DNA from 4 places in the Rhizobium sp. Root1204 genome. Region 4 is predicted to be linked to each of the others. Evidence: predicted binding sites of a transcription regulator. Region 4 holds the regulator's gene; each other region holds the start of a gene.

Region 1 (4,619 bases), on a different contig from region 4:
GCCTATTGCACCGCGCTGTTCATCGCCGCCGCGATCCCCGGACCTGGCATGACGGCGCTTGTGGCCCGCGCACTCGGCTCCGGTTTCCGCGAGACGTTTTTCATGGGACTGGGCCTGGCGCTTGGTGACATCGTCTATCTGACGGGCGTTATCCTCGGGCTTGCTTTCGTCGCGCAGACATTCACCACGACCTTCATGGTGATCAAGGTTTTAGGCGCGCTCTATCTGATGTACATCGCCTACAAGCTCTGGACTGCCGGGCTGTTGCCGCAGGAGATCGAGGCAAAGAAGAGCGCCAGCATGGGCCTGTCGTTCCTCTCGGGTTTGCTGGTGACGCTGGGCAACCCGAAGACGATGCTTTTCTATGTCGCCCTGGTGCCGACCCTGATCGACCTGCATGTGATCGGCGTCAAGGAATATGTCATCCTTGTCTGTGCATCCTTCACCGTCTTGATGGCCGTGGTCATCCCATACATCCTGCTGGCCTCGCGTGCCCGGCTGCTCCTCAAAAAGCCCCGCGCCCTGACATCGCTGAACCGGATTGCCGCCGGTATCATCGGCACAACCGCGGCCTATATCGCCACGCGCGCCGCCTGAAAAATTCGTTCCGTAACAGGCGGTTACGCAACGGTTTTTTCCAACGGGAATAAGCCCGCGGAAAATCGTACTCTGGCATGCCGGAGGCTTTGCCCCTATTCTCTGCGCCAACTGATGAGAAAAGGGAGAGCACCATGTCAGAACAGCGCAAACCCGGCCGCGGCCGCGTCTATTCCTCGATCACCGAGACCATTGGCGATACGCCGATCGTTCGCCTCGACAAGCTGGCCAAGGAAAACGGCGTCAAGGCCAACCTTCTCGCCAAGCTCGAATTCTTCAATCCGATCGCCTCCGTCAAGGACCGTATCGGCGTCGCGATGATCGAAACGCTGGAAGCGCAGGGCAAGATCACCCCCGGCAAGACGACGCTGATCGAACCGACCTCCGGCAATACCGGCATCGCGCTCGCCTTTGCTGCCGCTGCAAAGGGCTACAAGCTCATCCTCACCATGCCGGAGACCATGTCGATCGAGCGCCGCAAGATGCTGGCTCTGCTCGGTGCGGAACTGGTGCTGACGGAAGGCCCGAAGGGTATGAAGGGCGCCATTGCCAAGGCCGAGGAACTGGCCGCGACGCTGCCGGACGCGATCATTCCGCAGCAGTTCGAAAACCCAGCCAACCCGGAAATCCACCGCAAGACGACGGCCGAGGAAATCTGGAACGACACCGATGGTGGCGTCGATATTCTCGTGTCCGGCATCGGCACGGGAGGCACGATCACCGGTGCTGGCCAGGTGCTGAAGGCGAAGAAGCCGTCGGTCAAGGTCATTGCCGTTGAACCCGTCGAATCTCCGGTTCTCTCCGGCGGCGCCCCCGGTCCGCACAAGATCCAGGGTATCGGCGCCGGTTTTGCGCCTGCCATCCTCGACACGAAAATCTATGACGAGATCGTCACCGTTTCGAGCCCGGAAGCCATCGAGACCGCCCGTCACGTGGCGCGCCTGGAAGGCGTGCCGGTGGGTATTTCATCCGGTGCCGCGCTGAAGGCGGCGATCACGATCGGCCAGCGCCCGGAAAACGAAGGCAAGACCATCGTCGTGATCATCCCGTCCTTTGCAGAGCGCTATCTGTCGACGGCGCTGTTCGAAGGTCTGGGCGGTTAGGGATTTTATGCGCGGTGGCGCCGCAATCTGGCGGCGCCACCGCAATCCCGTATCTCAGCTTGCTGCCTTTTCGATTGATCACGCAGGGACCCGGTTGCTCCCGGTGCCGAAGGAACTTGCCGAAAAGCACTGAGGGCGACCGAACAGCCCCGTCTTCACTATGCTCTTTTCAAAGAACTGGCAGCACCCTCCTGAGGCGCTTCCTTCGCGATGATAACCTGCCTCGCGTTGCCGGGGAAAATGTTACGCCGCTGCCGTCAACCGCTCGCCGGCGATCCGGTAGGAAATCGCTTCGGCGAGATGAATGCGCCCGACCGTCGCCTTCTCATCGAGATCGGCAAGCGTGCGGGCCACCTTCAGCACCCGGTGATAACCGCGTGCCGAAAACTTCATTTTCTCCGCCGCATCCCGCAGCAATTGCAGTCCGCCAGCGTCGGGCTCGGTCATCTTTTCAATCATCGCTGTTGAGCAGCGGGCATTGGAAAGGATGTGCGGCATGCCAAGTGCGATGAAGCGGTCCATCTGGATTTCGCGGGCGCGCGCCACCCGCCGGGCGACGACGGCGCTCGGTTCGGCCGGTGCCGGACGGATCAGGTCGGCGGCGGTGACCGAGGGGACGTCGATGCGGATATCGATCCGGTCCATCAGCGGACCTGAGATGCGGCCCTGATAATCGGAGACGCAGCGCGGGCCACGGGCGCAGCTATGGCCGGGCTCTCCCGCCATGCCGCAGCGGCAGGGGTTCATCGCGGCAACCAGCTGGATGGCGGCCGGATAGGTGACGCGGTGATTGGCGCGGGCAATGATGCATTCGGCGGTTTCGAGCGGCTGGCGCAGCGCATCGAGCACCTGCGGCGTGAATTCCGGAAATTCATCGAGAAACAATACGCCGTTATGGGCCAGCGACGCTTCGCCCGGCTTGGCGCGCAGGCCGCCGCCGATCATCGCCGCCATGGTGGCGGAGTGGTGTGGCGTGCGGAAGGGGCGCCGGTCCGACAGCTTACCGCCGGCCAGTTGCCCGGCGATCGAGTGGATCATCGACACTTCGAGCAGTTCCGGCGGTGAGAGAGGCGGCAGGATCGAGGGCAGGCGGGCGGCCAGCATCGACTTGCCGGAACCGGGCGGACCGACCATCAAGAGGTTATGGTTTCCGGCCGCTGCCACTTCCAGCGCCCGCTTGGCGCTTTCCTGGCCCTTGATATCAGCGAGATCCGGCATGTTGGCGGGGCTGGCACGCACGGCCGGTTCGGGACGCGACAGCACCTGCGTGCCACGGAAATGATTGGCGAGCGCAATCAGGCTGCGCGGCGCCAGAATGTCGATCTCGGATCCCGCCCAGGCGGCCTCAGCGCCGCTGTCGGACGGGCAGATCAGGCCTTTGCCAAGGCCGTTGGCGCCGATGGCGGCGGGCAGGGCTCCGGAGACAGCGGCGATGGTGCCATCGAGATTGAGTTCGCCGATCACCACATATCCATCCAGCGCATCGCCGGGAATGGCGCCGAGTGCCGCCATCAGGCCAAGCGCGATCGGCAGGTCGAAATGCGAGCCTTCCTTGGGAAGATCAGCAGGCGCAAGATTGACGGTGACCTTCTTGGCGGGTAGCGACAGGCCGGAGGCGTGGAGTGCTGCCTGCACCCGCTCGCGGCTTTCGGCGACCGCCTTATCGGGAAGGCCGACGATCTGCATGCCGACCTTGCCCGGCGCGACCATCACCTGAACATCGACAGGCAGGCCTTCTATGCCTTGAAATGCAACCGTACTGACACGCGCGACCATGATTGCCCCTCTTGCCGCGAGGCAGGTCAGCAACCCGCCACCACAACCTTTTCCGGTTGTGGTGTGAAATCTTGCACGAATAACGGAATAAAACAAGAACAATTATCGAACAGATTCGACTGTTCCAATCGGCCTGGTTGTGGCTCGGTTGTACCTCAGGAACGGAGCGGAACAACCGTGAACATCCGGGGGATGAAATCGGGCGCCGGGACGGATAGCCGCCCCGGCCGCTCAATCATTCATCAGGCGCGCTTGCGTTCGATCGCGTCCCAGAGCAGCGCGGCGATATCGGCGCCGCCGAATTTCTTCACTTCGCGAAGACCGGTAGGAGAGGTGACATTGATCTCGGTCATCACGTCACCAATCACATCGATGCCGACGAGCAGGAAGCCGCGTTCACGCAGCGCCGGTCCGATGCGGGCGCAGATTTCCTTTTCCCGCGCCGTCAGGTCCGTCGGCATCGGCGTGCCGCCCGCATGCATGTTGGAGCGGGCATCGTGTTCGGCAGGCACCCGGTTGATCGCGCCGACCGGCTCGCCATCGACGAGCAGGATGCGCTTGTCGCCCTTGCGCACGGCCGGCAGGTATTCCTGGGCGATGAAGGGTTCGCGGAACATTTGTCCGAACATTTCCAGGAGCGACGACATGTTGCGGTCATCGCGGGTCGAATGGAAGACGCCGGCGCCGCCATTGCCATAGAGCGGCTTCAGGATGATATCGCCCATCTCTGCGCGGAAACTGGCAATCTCGGCGGGATCGCGGGTGATCAGCGTCTTCGGCATCAGGTCGGGAAATTCGGTGACGAAGATTTTTTCCGGCGAGTTGCGCACCCAGGCCGGATCGTTGACCACAAGCGTCTTCGGATGGACGCGCTCGAGCAGGTGCGTCGAGGTGATATAGGCCATGTCGAAGGGCGGATCCTGGCGAAGCAGCACCACGTCCATGGTGGAGAGGTCTATGCGCTCGGCATCTCCCAGCGTGTAGTGGTCGCCCTTGACGTCGCGCAGGCTCATCGGTTGAACAGTGGCGATCACCTTGCCGTCGCGCAGCGACAGCTGGTTCGGCGTGTAATGGAACAGCTTATAGCCGCGCGCCTGCGCCTCAAGGCTCATGGCAAAGGTACTGTCACCGGCGATAGTGATG
Region 2 (4,619 bases), on a different contig from region 4:
ATCAGAATTAGGCCGTGCATTTCCCGCAGAGCTGCACTGCAGCAAAGTCTATTTAATGTGCGGAGAGAATGGGTATCTTGGTTTCATCGAAGCGATGCACCTCCTCCCGCAGAGCTTCGAGTTTCAGACGGCCCACTCCTCCTCCCAGGGACGTCTGTAGGAACAGCGGCACTCCTCCTCCCGGTCGCTGTTCGGTTCTTTTCGAAAAGCCTGCCGCATCTCCTCCCGCGGCAGGCTTTTTCGTTTTCAGGCCCGGCTGCATCAAAGCCCCAGATCGAGCTGCGGTTCTCGCCCGCTTTCTTCCGTGTTAAGGGACGACAGGGTTATCCCCAGGAGCCGCACTGGACGTTTGAACGGGAACACCGAGGCAAGCAGGAATTCCGCAATCTCCAGCATCTGGTCGACGTCGGAGACGGCTCCCGACACTGTCTGGCTCCGTGTCGCCTGGCTGAAATCCGAGTATTTGATTTTGACTGTTACGGTCTTTCCCGTGATCTCGTGCGCCTCGCAGTAGCGCCGGACTTTCTCGGCCAATGGCCGCAGCTCGGCTTTGGCGAGATCGAAATTGTCGATGTCTTCAACGAAGGTGTCTTCCGCGCCGACGGACTTCCGGATGCGATCAGGTCTAACCCGGCGTTCGTCGATCCCACGGGCAATGCCGTAGAAATACGGACCGGACTTGCCAAAGTGCTGCTGAAGGAAGGCGAGGGACTTCGACTTAAGATCAAGCCCCGTCTCGATTCCATGCCGTTTCATCCGCTCGGCGGTGGCCGGCCCAACGCCATGGAATTTCTTCACGGGGAGGGCCTCGACGAAACCTGGTCCGTTCTTCGGGGTGATGACCGCCTGGCCATTCGGCTTGTTCAGATCGCTTGCCATCTTCGCCAGGAACTTGTTGTAGGAGATGCCGGCCGACGCGTTAAGCCCGGTGACTTCTTTGATCTTGGCGCGGATCTCCAGCGCGATCTCCGTGGCGATCTCCATGCCCTTCAGATTCTCCGTCACATCGAGGTAGGCCTCATCGAGCGATAGCGGTTCGATCAGCGGCGTATATTCAGCGAAGATCTCGCGGATCTGTTGCGATACTGCCTTGTAGATGTCGAACCGCGGAGGCACAAAGATCAGCTCCGGGCATTTGCGCTTGGCGGTGACCGACGGCATTGCCGAATGCACGCCGAAGACGCGGGCCTCGTAACTTGCGGCCGCCACAACGCCGCGTGCCGCGGATCCTCCAACAGCTAATGGTAGTCCACGTAGCTCCGGGTTGTCTCGCTGTTCGACTGACGCGTAAAATGCGTCCATGTCCACATGGATGATTTTGCGCATGGGTTGCACTTTCCCCATCACTTCAGTCCCCATAGGATAAGCCGGCATTTGGTGGACAGGCATCTGACTGCACCGGTCGTGCTGAGCGCTCGTGATCAAAGCAACAGACCTTCCTCGTCCGGCTTCATCCCACGGTGCTGTCAACCAGGTCTCGACTTCTTCAGGCGTGGTCAGGATGGAGGGCATGGCCTTTTGATGAATCGGCGAGACGATCTCGTTGGGTGACGTGGTCAGAAAGCCGAACAGTTCGTATTCCTGCTCACCATCGCGGACCTTCCGCACACCTTTCCAGGGCGTCCAGAAGCCTGCGAAGAACATCAGCGGCCGATCTTCATTGCCAGCGAACCAGGCGTTCGGCACACGCCCGCCTTCGATTTTGCTGGCTGGATCCGGTTCGGCAAAGGAGGTGAACGGCACGACACAGCGGCTGGTCGGGCCGAGCCAGCGCCGCCAGTGCGGCGAACTCACATTGCGAATATTGGTGACGCCGGGATCGTAGTTTTTCACATAGGCTGGCGGCGACGGCATTCCCCAGGTCGCCCGGGCAATCTCGCGCTGTCCGTCCTCGGCAACGCGGACAATCGGCGCCTGATAGCCTGGATAAACATCGAAGGAGGCTTCATTCCAGCCGGCTCGATCCCGGAACGCCTTTGTAAATTGCAGAACCGCGTCGCGCGTGGTGGTCACGTTGTAGAGATTACACATTGCCGTCCTCCTATCCAATGCGGGTCAAGACGAAGTTTCTGACCCTTTCGGATCGCAATCAAGCTTTGAGCTTCACCGATCACGTGGGCTTTTGCAGCTCAAGAACTACGGCTGCCTCCAGCAAACAGGGAAATCCCGTCCCGCATCTATCCTGCCCGTCAGAACAATGCATCTTCTCGCAACCCATCGCCATGCGACGGCGCAGGTCCACAAAACGCATGCTGGCGCCAAACTGTTTCACCAACGCCTTGCGATCAAGCTCGCCCTGTTGCCCGCACGGCTTGCATTCGACGGTAATCACCGGTCCCTTGAAATCCCTAAGCGTCAGCAGGCCGGGCATATCTCAATTTTCTCATCCACGATATTTTTCGTCACATTCAGCATCGAATTGAATCTGCTTGATGAATCGATTGAGCAACAGACGTCTCGTGACGCCGCCTGCAGTCCACCCGATTCTTGCCCGTTGACTCATCGCCGTTTAAAGAACAAAAACAGAACATATCAGCCTTTTTCTGGCTATGCAAATGCACTCTTGAATTTGGAAACCGATGCCAATCACTGCCGCGAACCCCGTCATTTCCGAGCTTCAGGACCGCATCCGGCGGCTTGAAGGCGGAGTTGTGCGCAAGGGCGAGGTGCTGCCGTTCGGGATAGCCGAGATCGACGCAAAGCTTCCCGGTGGTGGGCTGGCCTGCGGTGCCCTGCACGAAGTGGCTGGTGGTGGGGCCGATGCGGTTCATGGCGCGGCCGCCGCCCTTTTTGTCGCCGGGATCGTTGCGCGCACGAAAGGCGACGTGCTCTGGTGCCTGACACGGCCGGATCTGTTCGCGCCGGCATTGGCACAAGCAGGCCTTCATCATGATCGGGTGATCTATGTCGAGGCCGACCGGGAAGAGGACGTGCTCACGAATTTCGAAGAAGGCCTGCGTTTTGGCGGGCTTGGGGCTGTCGTTGCCGAACTCGTACGCCTGCCGATGACCGCCTCGCGGCGCCTGCAGCTGGCGGCCGAGGCTTCAGGAACGATTGGCATTGCGCTTCGACGATGGCGTCGCCCGACGGAGGCAGCTGATTTCGGACAGCCGACAGCCGCCACGACACGGTGGCGCATCAGCGTCCTGCCCTCCGAGCCGCTGCCTGTGCCGGGCATCGGGCGGGCACGGTGGCTGGCGGAATTGATCAGAGCAAGAGCGGGAGAAGCCGCGGAATTTGAAATAGGTGCCTGCGATGCCACGGGTCGTATCAGTCTTTCTCCCCACGCTCGCGACGGACAGGATCAGGCGCGCCGAGCCCGGAATCTTGCCTGAAACACCGGTCGTGGTCGTCGCGCGCAGTGGATCGAAACGCACCGTCGCGGCGGTCGACGCTGCGGCCTTCAAGGCCGGCGTCCGCATCGGCATGCCCGCTGCCAAAGCCCAGGCGATGATATCCGGCTTGCATCTGGTCGATGCCGATCCGGACGGCGACGCCTTGGCGATCGAGCGCCTGGCGCTGTGGATGCTGCGCCAATATACGCCGGTGGTAGCGATGGACAGTCCCGATGGCATCGTCATGGATACCGAGGGCGCCGATCACCTGCGCGGTGGTGAGTTGCCGATGCTCATTGGTCTTGTCAACGCTCTGAGAGGCCATGGCCTTCAGGCCCGCGGCGCCATTGCCGATACCTGGGGCAGTGCCCACGCCATTGCGCGCGCCACGCGTCGCGAGGTGATCATTGTCCCGGTTGGCGAGACGGCCAAGGCCGTCGTCAACCTGCCGATTTCCAGCCTTCGCCTGTCGCCCGATATTGTCAGCGGCCTGACCGTGCTCGGGTTCCGGACCGTCGGCGAGGTCTCAGTAACGCCGCGGGCGCCTTTGGCTCTGCGTTTTGGGCCGGAGGTCGGCCGCCGGCTCGATCAGATGCTTGGACACCTTGCCGAACCGATCGACCCCATTCGCACCGCAGAGCTGATCGAAGTGACGCGTTCCTTTTCCGAGCCTATCGGAGCCTCTGAGACCATCGCCAAATATATCGGAAAGCTCGTGATCGACCTCTGCGCCGCGTTGGAGACGCACGGGCAGGGCGTTCGTCGCGCCGATCTGATCATCTACCGCGTCGACAACACATTGCAGTCCCTGCGTGCCGGCACGGCTAAGCCGGTGCGCGATGTCCAGCGTCTGACAAAGCTTCTCTGTTCCAGCATCGAAAACATCGATCCCGGTTTCGGTATCGAAAAGCTGTCCCTTGCCGCGACGATGATCGAGCCATTCGAGGAAAAGCAGTCCATCTCCTCGCTTATCGAAGAAACCATCGTCGACGTCACGCCTCTGCTCGACAGTTTGGGAAATCGCGGCCAGCGCATGTACCGGCTGGCCCCGGTCGAAAGCGACGTTCCCGAACGCAATGTCGGGCGCGTCTCCCCGGTTTCCGAAAAACTGGGTCAAGCCTGGCCAACCCGCTGGCCCCGGCCAAGCCGCATGTTGGCGCACCCGGAACGGATTGAGGTGATTGCGCTCACGCCCGACCATCCACCGGCGTCGATGACCTGGCGTGGCAAACGTCGGCGCATCAAGCGCGGTGATGGGCCGGAACGGGTCTTCGGCGAGTGGTG
Region 3 (4,619 bases), on a different contig from region 4:
ATAGCCGGCATCCAGATCATCATGAACGGCTTGAAGACGTTCGGAAAACAGTCCGGCGATCCGCTTCGGATCCCGCAATGGCTGCGAGACACCGGCGGCGATGCGAAAGACCCGGCCATCGACCCTAAACAGCATGAGTTCGAAAGCCCGCCCGCCCGCGCCGCGCTCTTCCAGGCTTGTTTTCAGCGACAGGGCGATCTGCCCGGTCAAATAGAGGATATCCTCCTCCGCCTGGACAGGTTCGATCAGGCGCCGCTCGGCAGAAAGACTGGCGACGGGACGGCGTGGAGACACCGGCTCTTCATCACGGCCGAGCGCCTGATCAAGCCGCAGCAGCAGTTTCGCTCCGAAACGCCGCGCAAGGGGCGCTCGTGGCGCCATGATGAGATCACCGACCTGCTTCAATCCAAGCTTCTGGAGTGAGGCGACCGTCTGCTCCTCCAGCCGGAGAGACGCGACCGGCAAGGGTGCCAGCACGAGCTCCATGTCCTCCTCGGCGATGACGCCACCGCTCCCGAAGCGGGAGGCCGCCCAGGAAAGACCCGGCGCCGAAGAGATGGCGCCGCGCGCATCGATACCCATCTGGAAGAGGCGCAAGAGAATGTCCTTGAGCAGCGCCTGCTCGCCGCCGAAGAGATGGGAACTGCCGGTAATATCAAGAAACAGCCCATCCCGGCCATCAAGCGCCACCAACGGCGTGTAGCGGTCGCACCAGTCGGCAATGCCATCGAGCAGGCGGCGATCGGCGGCCAGATCTTCTTCCATGACCTCAAGCCTGGGACACATGGCGCGCGCCTCCGCCACGCCTTGGCTTTTCTTGAGGCCAATCGCTTCCGCCACCTCGTCAAGCGCCGTCAGCCGCATGGCATTGTTGAGCCGCCCGGAGCAGACGATGGGCGGGGCGTCAGGACGCCCGCTCAAGCGCCAGGACAGACCCCACTTCTTGCGGGCGATCCGGTCGGTTGACAGGTGCGGGAAGGCGAGGGCCAGAATGCGCTGGGAGCTTGCGCGCAGACCGAGCATGGTCTGGCTCGCGGGCGGGGAGAAACTGACGGTCATGGGGATTCCACTCCAGAAGCAGGGAGACAGGGGCCGGATTTCGGCTTTTCTCCAGGGTGAGACGGAAAACCGGGTTGCCGATGCTGCCGCCAAGCATCGACCGATCCGGCAAAAAGCGGCTTGTTGCGGGCGCGGGTTCAACCAGAAAGCGGAAAGGTGCGCTGCTTGCCTCTTCCTCTCCGGACTGACGCAGGAGGAGGAGCGGGCGCCCTGCCATCTTTGCCCGCAGACTCAGCCGCCGGCTTTCGGTCAGGCCGAAATGGGCCGGATTGCCTTTGACCTCCAATATGCTGACTGAAAAGGCACCGCTTTCGACGGCGGTTTCCGCAAGCCAGAGCGCCTCCTCCAGCCGGCGCGGAGCAGCGTGCAGGAAACGCTCCGGCTTCACTCCGAAATCCGCAAGCCCGAGCGCATAGGGAATGCCTGTTTCCATCGATGTAACGGCATCGCTGATCCACAGAACCGGCGAGCGATCCTCATCCGGCATACGCTGCAGCAGGGCGGCAAGCGCCAATGCAAAACCAGTTGCCGCCGTTGCATCGCGCATCAGTTGCGAGCGGATTTCAGTCATGCCATTTAGGGCCAACCCGCCTTCCATGGCATGATCAAGCGCCGCTATCCCCAGCGGAACACGGTGGATTTCCCTTTGTTTTGCATAGCCGCTTTCACCGTCCAAAGCCTCCTGCCTCGCGGCGACGATGGAGCTACCCTCCAGCCTTGATATCTCTTCGCGGAGCGCAAAAAGACGCTCGCGCGTCATGGGCGTCTGCACCATGACGTCACTCCAATTCAGATTGTTCCTGTTATGTTCTTATAGATTCCAGAGCTTCAAAGAAGAGTCAACGGGATTCTCTAAGAATTTATTCCTTGACAGAGGGCATTCAAATTCAACCCTCGAAAAACGCTGGGGAAATAGCTATATCAGGGGGCAAGCAAGGAGTGCCCATGGCCCGCATAGACCAGAGCGACGATTGGCGAGACCGCCACGCGCCGACAATCAGCACATTCGAATCCCTGGCGCTGGAGGCTTACAGCCACCTGCCGGAGGAATTCCGGGCGCTGGCAACCGATCTGACCATCGAGATCAATGATTTTCCAGACGAGGACGTTTTCGAGGACATGGCGCTGGAAACGCCGTTCGATCTGCTTGGATTGTTCGAGGGGCGCGGCATCGGCGAGCGCTTCACCATGGAAACCGGCGAGATGCCGAACCGGATCATTCTCTACCGCCGGCCGATCCTCGACTATTGGGCCGAGAACGAAGAGACGCTGGGCGATATCGTCACCCATGTGCTGATCCACGAGATCGGCCATCATTTCGGCCTGTCAGACGACGACATGGAGCGGATCGAGGAAAGCGTCGAGCATGTCGGCGGCTGAGATGGCTTGAACCATCCCAGCCGGCCTTGAAGGCTCAGTGTTCGGAGAGCTTGGTGTCGGGGGTATATTCCTTGCCCTCGACATTCTTGATGACGGCCTGGCCGCACATCATCACCTTGGCTTCCTTGTTCCAGGCATAGGTCGGCGAACCATAGAGGTCCCAACCCTTGTTGAGGGCGGCGGTAACCTTGTGGCAGAAGGTGGCGTCATCGACGGCAGTCAGCAGGCGGTAGAGTTTCAAGAGTTTTTTCCTTTTGTGGTGATGGCATCAGCCTTTGCGGCGAGCCGCAGGGCTTGATCCAGATGAAGGCGCTCGACCATCAGGCCGTTGAGATTGATGACGGCTTTATCCCTATTTTCCGGGAGCGCGAAGGCATCAATGATGGATCTGGCCTCGGCAAGGGCGGTACCGGCCACACCGAAGGCGCTGTTGGCCGGGCCGATCTGGGCCGGGTGGATCAGCATCTTGCCATCAAAGCCCATGTCGCGGCCCTGGGTGCACTCGGCCGCAAACCCGCTCTCATCCCGGAAATCGTTGAAGACGGCATCGATGATATCAAGGCCGCAGCTGCGGGCGGCGAGCAGGATCTGCATCAGCCAGGCAATCAGGTAGGTGCGGCCGAGCAGGGCAGGCACGCCGGTTTCCTTGCGCAGGTCGTTCAACCCCGGCACGAAACAATCGAGCCTGCCGCCGCGGGTGCGGCCGGTTTCGGCAATCGCCGCTGCATTCAGCACGCCGCGCGGGGTCTCGATCATCGCCCAGAGGCGAACGCTATCCGGCGCATCGTTTTCCGACAGGATATCGACGACCGCCTGGATATCCTGCGGACTTTCGACCTTGGGAAGCAGGATGGCATCGGGGGACAGCGTCAGCGCGAAGGCCAGATCCTTTTCACCGAAGGGTGTCTTCAGATCGTTGATGCGGACAATCACTTCGATATCGCTGCGGCGCTCCCGCTTCAGATGATCGGCCAGTATCTGGCGGGCGGCAACCTTGTTGTCGATGGAGACCGCATCCTCGAGATCGTAGATCACCGCGTCGCAGGCAAGGCTGGCGATCTTGGCAAGGGCGCGGCCATTGTCGGCGGGCACACACAGGACCGAGCGGCGCAGACGGGCGGGGTGGCGATCGTTGAGCGAATTCATGAGGGCTTTTGTGCCCGGCTTTCGCCATTTTCGCAAGGCAGGCATGTGATACGGAAGTAGGTCTTGCAACGCGGCGCGGGCGAACCCACATTTCAGGCAACGAAAGGTGACGACAATGCAAAGCATACGCTCTCTCCTCCTGACGATCGCAGGCATCGCGTTCACGCTGATGGCCTTCGTGTTTACCGCATCGCTTGGCCTCGCCCTGATCGGCATCGCCTCGGTGGTGATGATCGGCACGACGATTGCAGCACGGCTGGCGCCCAAGCCTGTGCGCGCCACGGTGAACCGCAATTCCACCCGCCAGAGCCGCGAACCGCGCATCTGGAATGATGGCCGCGGCACGATCATCGATCTCTAAAGGCCGCGTTGCGGGCTTTCCGGCGACCCGGAATAAGATTCTCCTTCATTTCGGCATGAAATTGCTCTAAACGCTGGGCGGAAATTTTTCCGCCCCGTTGAAATCGAAGGCCATAGCCATGGACAAGTTCGTCAAGCTCACCGGCGTTGCTGCGCCTCTCCCCGTCGTCAATGTCGACACGGACATGATCATTCCGAAGGATTACCTGAAGACGATCAAGCGCACGGGGCTCGGCACCGGCCTTTTCGCGGAAGCCCGCTATCATGAAGACGGCTCGGTCAACGAGGATTTCGTCCTCAACAAGCCCGCCTACCAGAATGCCAAGATCCTCGTTGCCGGCGACAATTTCGGCTGCGGCTCGTCGCGCGAACATGCCCCGTGGGCGCTGCTCGACTTCGGCATCCGCTGCGTCATCTCGACCTCGTTTGCCGACATCTTCTACAATAACTGTTTCAAGAACGGTGTACTGCCGGTGGTCGTTTCGCCGGAAGACCTGGAAAAGCTGATGGATGACGCCTCGCGCGGCTCCAACGCCATCCTGACGGTCGATCTGGAAAACCAGGAAATTACCGGTCCGGACGGCGGCAAGATCACCTTCGAACTCGATGCATTCCGTCGCCATTGCATGCTGAACGGCCTCGACGATATCGGCCTGACGCTGGAAAAGGCCAGC
Region 4 (4,619 bases):
AATTGGCTCCCCGGGCCGGATTCGAACCGGCGACCTGTCGATTAACAGTCGAATGCTCTACCGCTGAGCTACCAGGGATAATCTGCGGCGGTGTGTGCTGCAGAAGTGAGGCTGCTAATACAAATGCTTTTCCGATTTGCCAAGCGGTTTTTCAAAAAAAATGCACAATCTTGTCTGATTGTGGACAACTCCCCATGTGAGAGTTGAAAGCGCTCCGTTGATTTGCCGGGGATAAACCCGCAGGATTGCAGCGTTCGCAGGCGATGGCGGGTGGCCGGACATTTGGCAGGTGGAATTTGATGGCAGAACAGCGGAAAACAAAAAAATTCGGCATCGATGCCCGCGCCCACGAACTCATCATCGGCACGTGGCGTATGCGGCTGCCGCAATCGCGCCTTTTGCGCATTTCCATCGGTGCCGCGCTGATCTTTGGCGGTATTTTGGGTTTTCTCCCGGTTCTCGGTTTCTGGATGATTCCCCTTGGTCTTCTCGTCCTGTCGCACGACCTTGCCTTCGTCCGGCGAAAGAGGCGGCGGCTTTCGGTCTGGTGGGCGCGCAAATGGCCTGCTTCCAGCTAGGAAGCTGGACGTAAGCCCTTCTCCCGATTCGGCAGAGGCTTGCGCCGGATCCGATCCGCTTATCCGCCTGAGCCTGTCTGTGGCGTCGGGTCCTTGTCCGCAGGTGCCATTTGCGCCGGATCGACCGGAGTTTCCTGCGTGGCCGGAGCGCCATTGTTCGGGGCAGGCAGCTTTTCCTCAACCTTGGTCGCAGCGTCGTTGTCTGTGCTTTCGCCAAACACTTCCGCACCGGCCCAGGCGAGCATTGCAAGGACCACGCCGCAGATGAGTACCATCAGCACCGGCCGGCCCAAAAAGCCTTGACGGGCCTGCACGCCGCTCAATTCCACGGTTTTCTGCATATCGGCATCGGAAGCGCGCTCATCGGTGTATTTCGCCATCAAAGCCTCCTCGGACGGCATCCGGAGCAGGCCGTCCATCGCATTGTTTCGAGATAAACCGAAACGGTACCGGCGGCGCAAAGGTTCCAACAGATAGCTTCCCGCGATGAATGGCAGGCGGAATGCTGAGTGGAAAGGAGCCGCTATGCAGCACGATTTTCTGTTGCGTTGAAAACACTCACGAATTTTAGGGACTTGCGGAACACATATGGAACAGATAGTGTTCGTTCTTGATTTGTTTCTAGATTCTGGAGTGATCGTTCATGCTGACCCGCAAGCAACAGGAACTGCTTCTGTTCATTCACGAAAGAATGAAGGAATCGGGCGTACCGCCATCGTTCGACGAGATGAAGGATGCACTGGATCTTGCGTCGAAATCCGGCATTCATCGGCTGATTACAGCGCTTGAGGAGCGAGGCTTCATCCGGCGTCTGCCCAACCGGGCGAGGGCGCTGGAAGTGATCAAGTTACCAGAAGCCTATACCACGAGCCTTCAGCCAAAGCGCGGCTTTTCACCGAGCGTCATCCAGGGCAGTCTTGGTACACAACCGGCACCTGCCGCACCCGTCAAGGCCGCCGCAAACAACGATACCGTCTCCATACCTGTCATGGGCAGGATCGCCGCCGGCGTACCGATCTCCGCGATTCAGAACAATACGCATGATATTTCCGTGCCGCTCGAGATGGTTGGGACCGGTGAGCACTACGCACTTGAAGTGCGCGGTGATTCGATGATCGAGGCGGGCATTCTCGACGGCGACACGGTCATCATCCGCAATACGAACAGTGCCAGCCCCGGTGAAATCATCGTCGCCCTGGTTGATGACGAGGAAGCGACATTGAAGCGGTTTCGCCGCAAAGGCGCCTCGATCGCGCTGGAAGCCGCCAACCCTGCATATGAGACGCGGATTTTTGGACCGGACCGGGTCAAGATACAGGGAAAACTCGTCGGGCTGATCCGCCGTTATCATTGATCTGATATCACTTCAGCTATGGCAGCTTAAAGGAGTGGGGAAGATTGCGTGATTTGTAGACATGGCTGCAAACCTGTCACCGTCCGGCGCGACGATAGTTTTGCCCCCTGAAAGATAATGCCTTAGCGACCTCATGAACCGACCGGAGCACTCTAAATCATGAGTAGCGGCGGAAATAAGGGACATGATTTTTCCTTCAATACGCCCGATTAACGGGCTGTAAGCCTATGAATTTTCAATGCGGCTTGCGCATCGGCAAATGTTGCCGTTCCCCTATCGCACCCTATTTTTGGAACCTATTTAGTAGGATTTCGTTGACCTATCGGCTCTATTCGTGGACGGAACCCAGGAGGCCAATGTGAGAACCGTTTTTACAAAAGTTTTGGTCGTGGCATTGATGGCCACAGTCATTTCGACTGTTCAGGCACCAGCATCGTTGGCCCAATCCTTGGACATATACATCGGACGCGACAGTCCCGCAGTTGAATACAGAGACCGGCGATACAATAATGAGTATCGTCCGCGCAGCAATTGCAGTGAACGGCAGGCAATCCGCCGTGCCTATCAGTACGGAATGCGTGATCCCGGCATCCGCTCGATAAACCGGCGCCTTGTTGTCGTTGACGGCATTGGACGCCGTGGCGAATACACTGTCTTGAAACTTGCAAACCGCCAGGGTTGCCCGCGCGTCAATTGAGACGTGGACAGATAATGCGGATCGCTCCAGCCAAGAGCTGAACGATTGGCATCGTTAGGGAAAAGGGCCGGCTGCTGCAACGGCCCGCGTTGGCAAGGCGTTAGAAACAGTGCCGTTTCGCTAAGGGCTTTGGCGCTTCATCAATCGAACAGCCGACGGCAGCACTTGCGCACCAATTCACGAATCCGTCGCCCGTCACCTTCGTGAGAATGCGCCCGGCAACAGGGCAGGGACGTGGCGCTTTGACCGGGACGCCGCAATCTCGTTTTCGGCTCCTCGCACACCGGCTTGTTCATCCCCAAAGCTGTGGAAGAAGGGTTCGGAAACGGCATCTCAGAAATGACCAAGAACGTTTTTCAGAAATACCCTCTTGCGATTTGTCTAGGATCATTCTAAACCGCCGCCACAGTTCGACTATTTGAACTGGTGAGGCCTCGTGGCGGAGTGGTGACGCAGAGGACTGCAAATCCTTGCACCCCGGTTCAATTCCGGGCGAGGCCTCCAAACCTTTCTTGCTCCACCAGTAAGACCTTGAAATCAATCGAAAATATAGCGGGTGTGGCAGTCGGTTCCTATTTCACCCCTCCGTCCCGTCCTTGCTTTCGAGCAATTTCGTGCCCATCCCATCACAGTTGATCTTCGATACGGCCTGTCTGGCCAGCCGCGCATGGTCTGCGTTGCGCGTGTAGATCTTGGATGTCTTCCCGTCCTTCCAGCCGAACATCGCTTCCAGCATATAGTCGGTGGCTTCGTTGTGCGCCTGATCAGTTGCCAGCCCCTTGCCTGGCTGAACCATGCGGACACTCTGTTTCCAAGTCCCTTCACTGTGAAAGCTTTGTCGAACTCAGTCCGCACATTGGTGAGCCCGGTGACAGGGTGCAACTCCATCACGGCTTCAAGGATCGGGTGAATGGCAATCTCGATATCCACCGGCGTCCGGTTGCGGTTCTTGAATAGCCGCAGCTTGAGAATATCGCCACACCGATGCTGCGGGCCGATAACAGCCAAGTCCGATACGCGAAAGCCGGTCTGCATTAACAGCGACAGCGCCAGTACGGCTTTCGACTTCTGGCCGTGGTGATCGATGAACTTGCCGATCTCGTCGGGCGCGATGGTGTGGTGCCCGTCGCTATAGGCGCGGAATGGTTCAACGAGCCGAGCGATGTTCGGCACCACGGGCTTGCCATCCTTCTTCGTGTCGAAGACACGGCGCATCGTCAGCCACAAAGGGCACCTCTTTCTTGCGATCCCGCAGGACCTCTAAATTTTCCACATCCATTTTTGACACCGGCATGTCGGCAAATAGCCTGCCGTCTTTTTCGCTCAACGGTTCCAGCCACATCGCCTCCATGATATTCCGCCGGCGATCCTGCGTGGACTTGTCGAGCGTGGTGAAAGCGTTGCTGCACATGTATTCCACGCAGAGCCGGAAGCTGTTTGGCTTCACGATGAAGGACAGAGCTTTCGGAATATCGACACGCGCCATCACGGGCTGGGCGGTCTTGCAGGCCTTCCAGTATTCAATGGAAAATTGCTCGCTCTGAATATCATCCGGAAGTCGGCATATCCGCTTTCCATCGATGCGCAGGTAATAGCGCATCGTGCCGTGACGGCTCTTGTTCTTCTCCACATAGCAGATCGATATTGGCCACGTCCGTCATGCAGACGCCCGCCAGTCTTCACCGTCGTCAGCGTCTTCCCCTCGCTTCGCTTCACCGGACGGACGCGTGCATCGTGAAACGGTTCCCACTGATGGTAGGTTACGCCTTCGTGCGCGATCCCCACAGCTTCTATACGCTTTCCGACTGCGACGGAGTTTCGGCTATCCTTGGTGTGGCCGGTTGCCCGCTGCGCATCCTAGCTACAGACATCGAGAACATCCGCGCCGCCGAGGCGGCCGAACTGGAATCAATGGAACGGCGACCGGCCCGCCGGATCGAAAAGGAAAACCAGGCTGGCCCTAAACTCACCCGGAAAGAAGCTCGCGACG

What was found. Region 4 encodes LexA, which represses DNA repair genes until DNA is damaged. Its sites were predicted from a motif close to TGTTCNNNNTGTGTTCNG; they were not measured.
Region 1: ASC96_RS02425 (YifB family Mg chelatase-like AAA ATPase) is a predicted target of LexA. The motif match lies at 3,571-3,588, and genes of this name have one in related genera.
Region 2: ASC96_RS04765 (ImuA family protein) is a predicted target of LexA. The motif match lies at 2,513-2,530, and genes of this name have one in related genera.
Region 3: ASC96_RS08205 (metallopeptidase family protein) is a predicted target of LexA. The motif match lies at 1,855-1,872, and genes of this name have one in related genera.

The regions. Positions count from the first base shown of each region.
Region 1 covers NZ_LMCZ01000001.1:495,221-499,839, reverse strand. Annotated here, with positions in the region: gene ASC96_RS02435 (LysE family translocator) at 1-597, shown strand, start outside; gene cysK (cysteine synthase A) at 732-1,700, shown strand; gene ASC96_RS02425 (YifB family Mg chelatase-like AAA ATPase) at 1,944-3,476, opposite strand; gene gshB (glutathione synthase) at 3,719-4,619, opposite strand, start outside.
Region 2 covers NZ_LMCZ01000003.1:53,928-58,546, reverse strand. Annotated here, with positions in the region: gene dinB (DNA polymerase IV) at 262-1,344, opposite strand; partial or broken gene ASC96_RS33690 (SOS response-associated peptidase) at 1,390-2,031, opposite strand; gene ASC96_RS33500 (hypothetical protein) at 2,111-2,371, opposite strand; gene ASC96_RS04765 (ImuA family protein) at 2,580-3,335, shown strand; gene ASC96_RS04760 (DNA polymerase Y family protein) at 3,256-4,619, shown strand, end outside.
Region 3 covers NZ_LMCZ01000006.1:131,439-136,057, reverse strand. Annotated here, with positions in the region: gene ASC96_RS08215 (DNA polymerase Y family protein) at 1-1,023, opposite strand, end outside; gene ASC96_RS32525 (hypothetical protein) at 905-1,834, opposite strand; gene ASC96_RS08205 (metallopeptidase family protein) at 2,005-2,439, shown strand; gene ASC96_RS08200 (DUF1737 domain-containing protein) at 2,474-2,680, opposite strand; gene ASC96_RS08195 (CoA ester lyase) at 2,677-3,585, opposite strand; gene ASC96_RS08190 (hypothetical protein) at 3,701-3,946, shown strand; gene leuD (3-isopropylmalate dehydratase small subunit) at 4,065-4,619, shown strand, end outside.
Region 4 covers NZ_LMCZ01000034.1:394,534-399,152, reverse strand. Annotated here, with positions in the region: tRNA gene ASC96_RS23215 (tRNA-Asn) at 4-78, opposite strand; gene ASC96_RS34095 (hypothetical protein) at 300-578, shown strand; gene ASC96_RS23205 (hypothetical protein) at 638-958, opposite strand; gene lexA (transcriptional repressor LexA) at 1,222-1,932, shown strand; tRNA gene ASC96_RS23195 (tRNA-Cys) at 3,060-3,133, shown strand; gene ASC96_RS23190 (hypothetical protein) at 3,207-3,425, opposite strand; gene ASC96_RS23185 (hypothetical protein) at 3,777-4,259, opposite strand; gene ASC96_RS23180 (hypothetical protein) at 4,400-4,619, shown strand, end outside.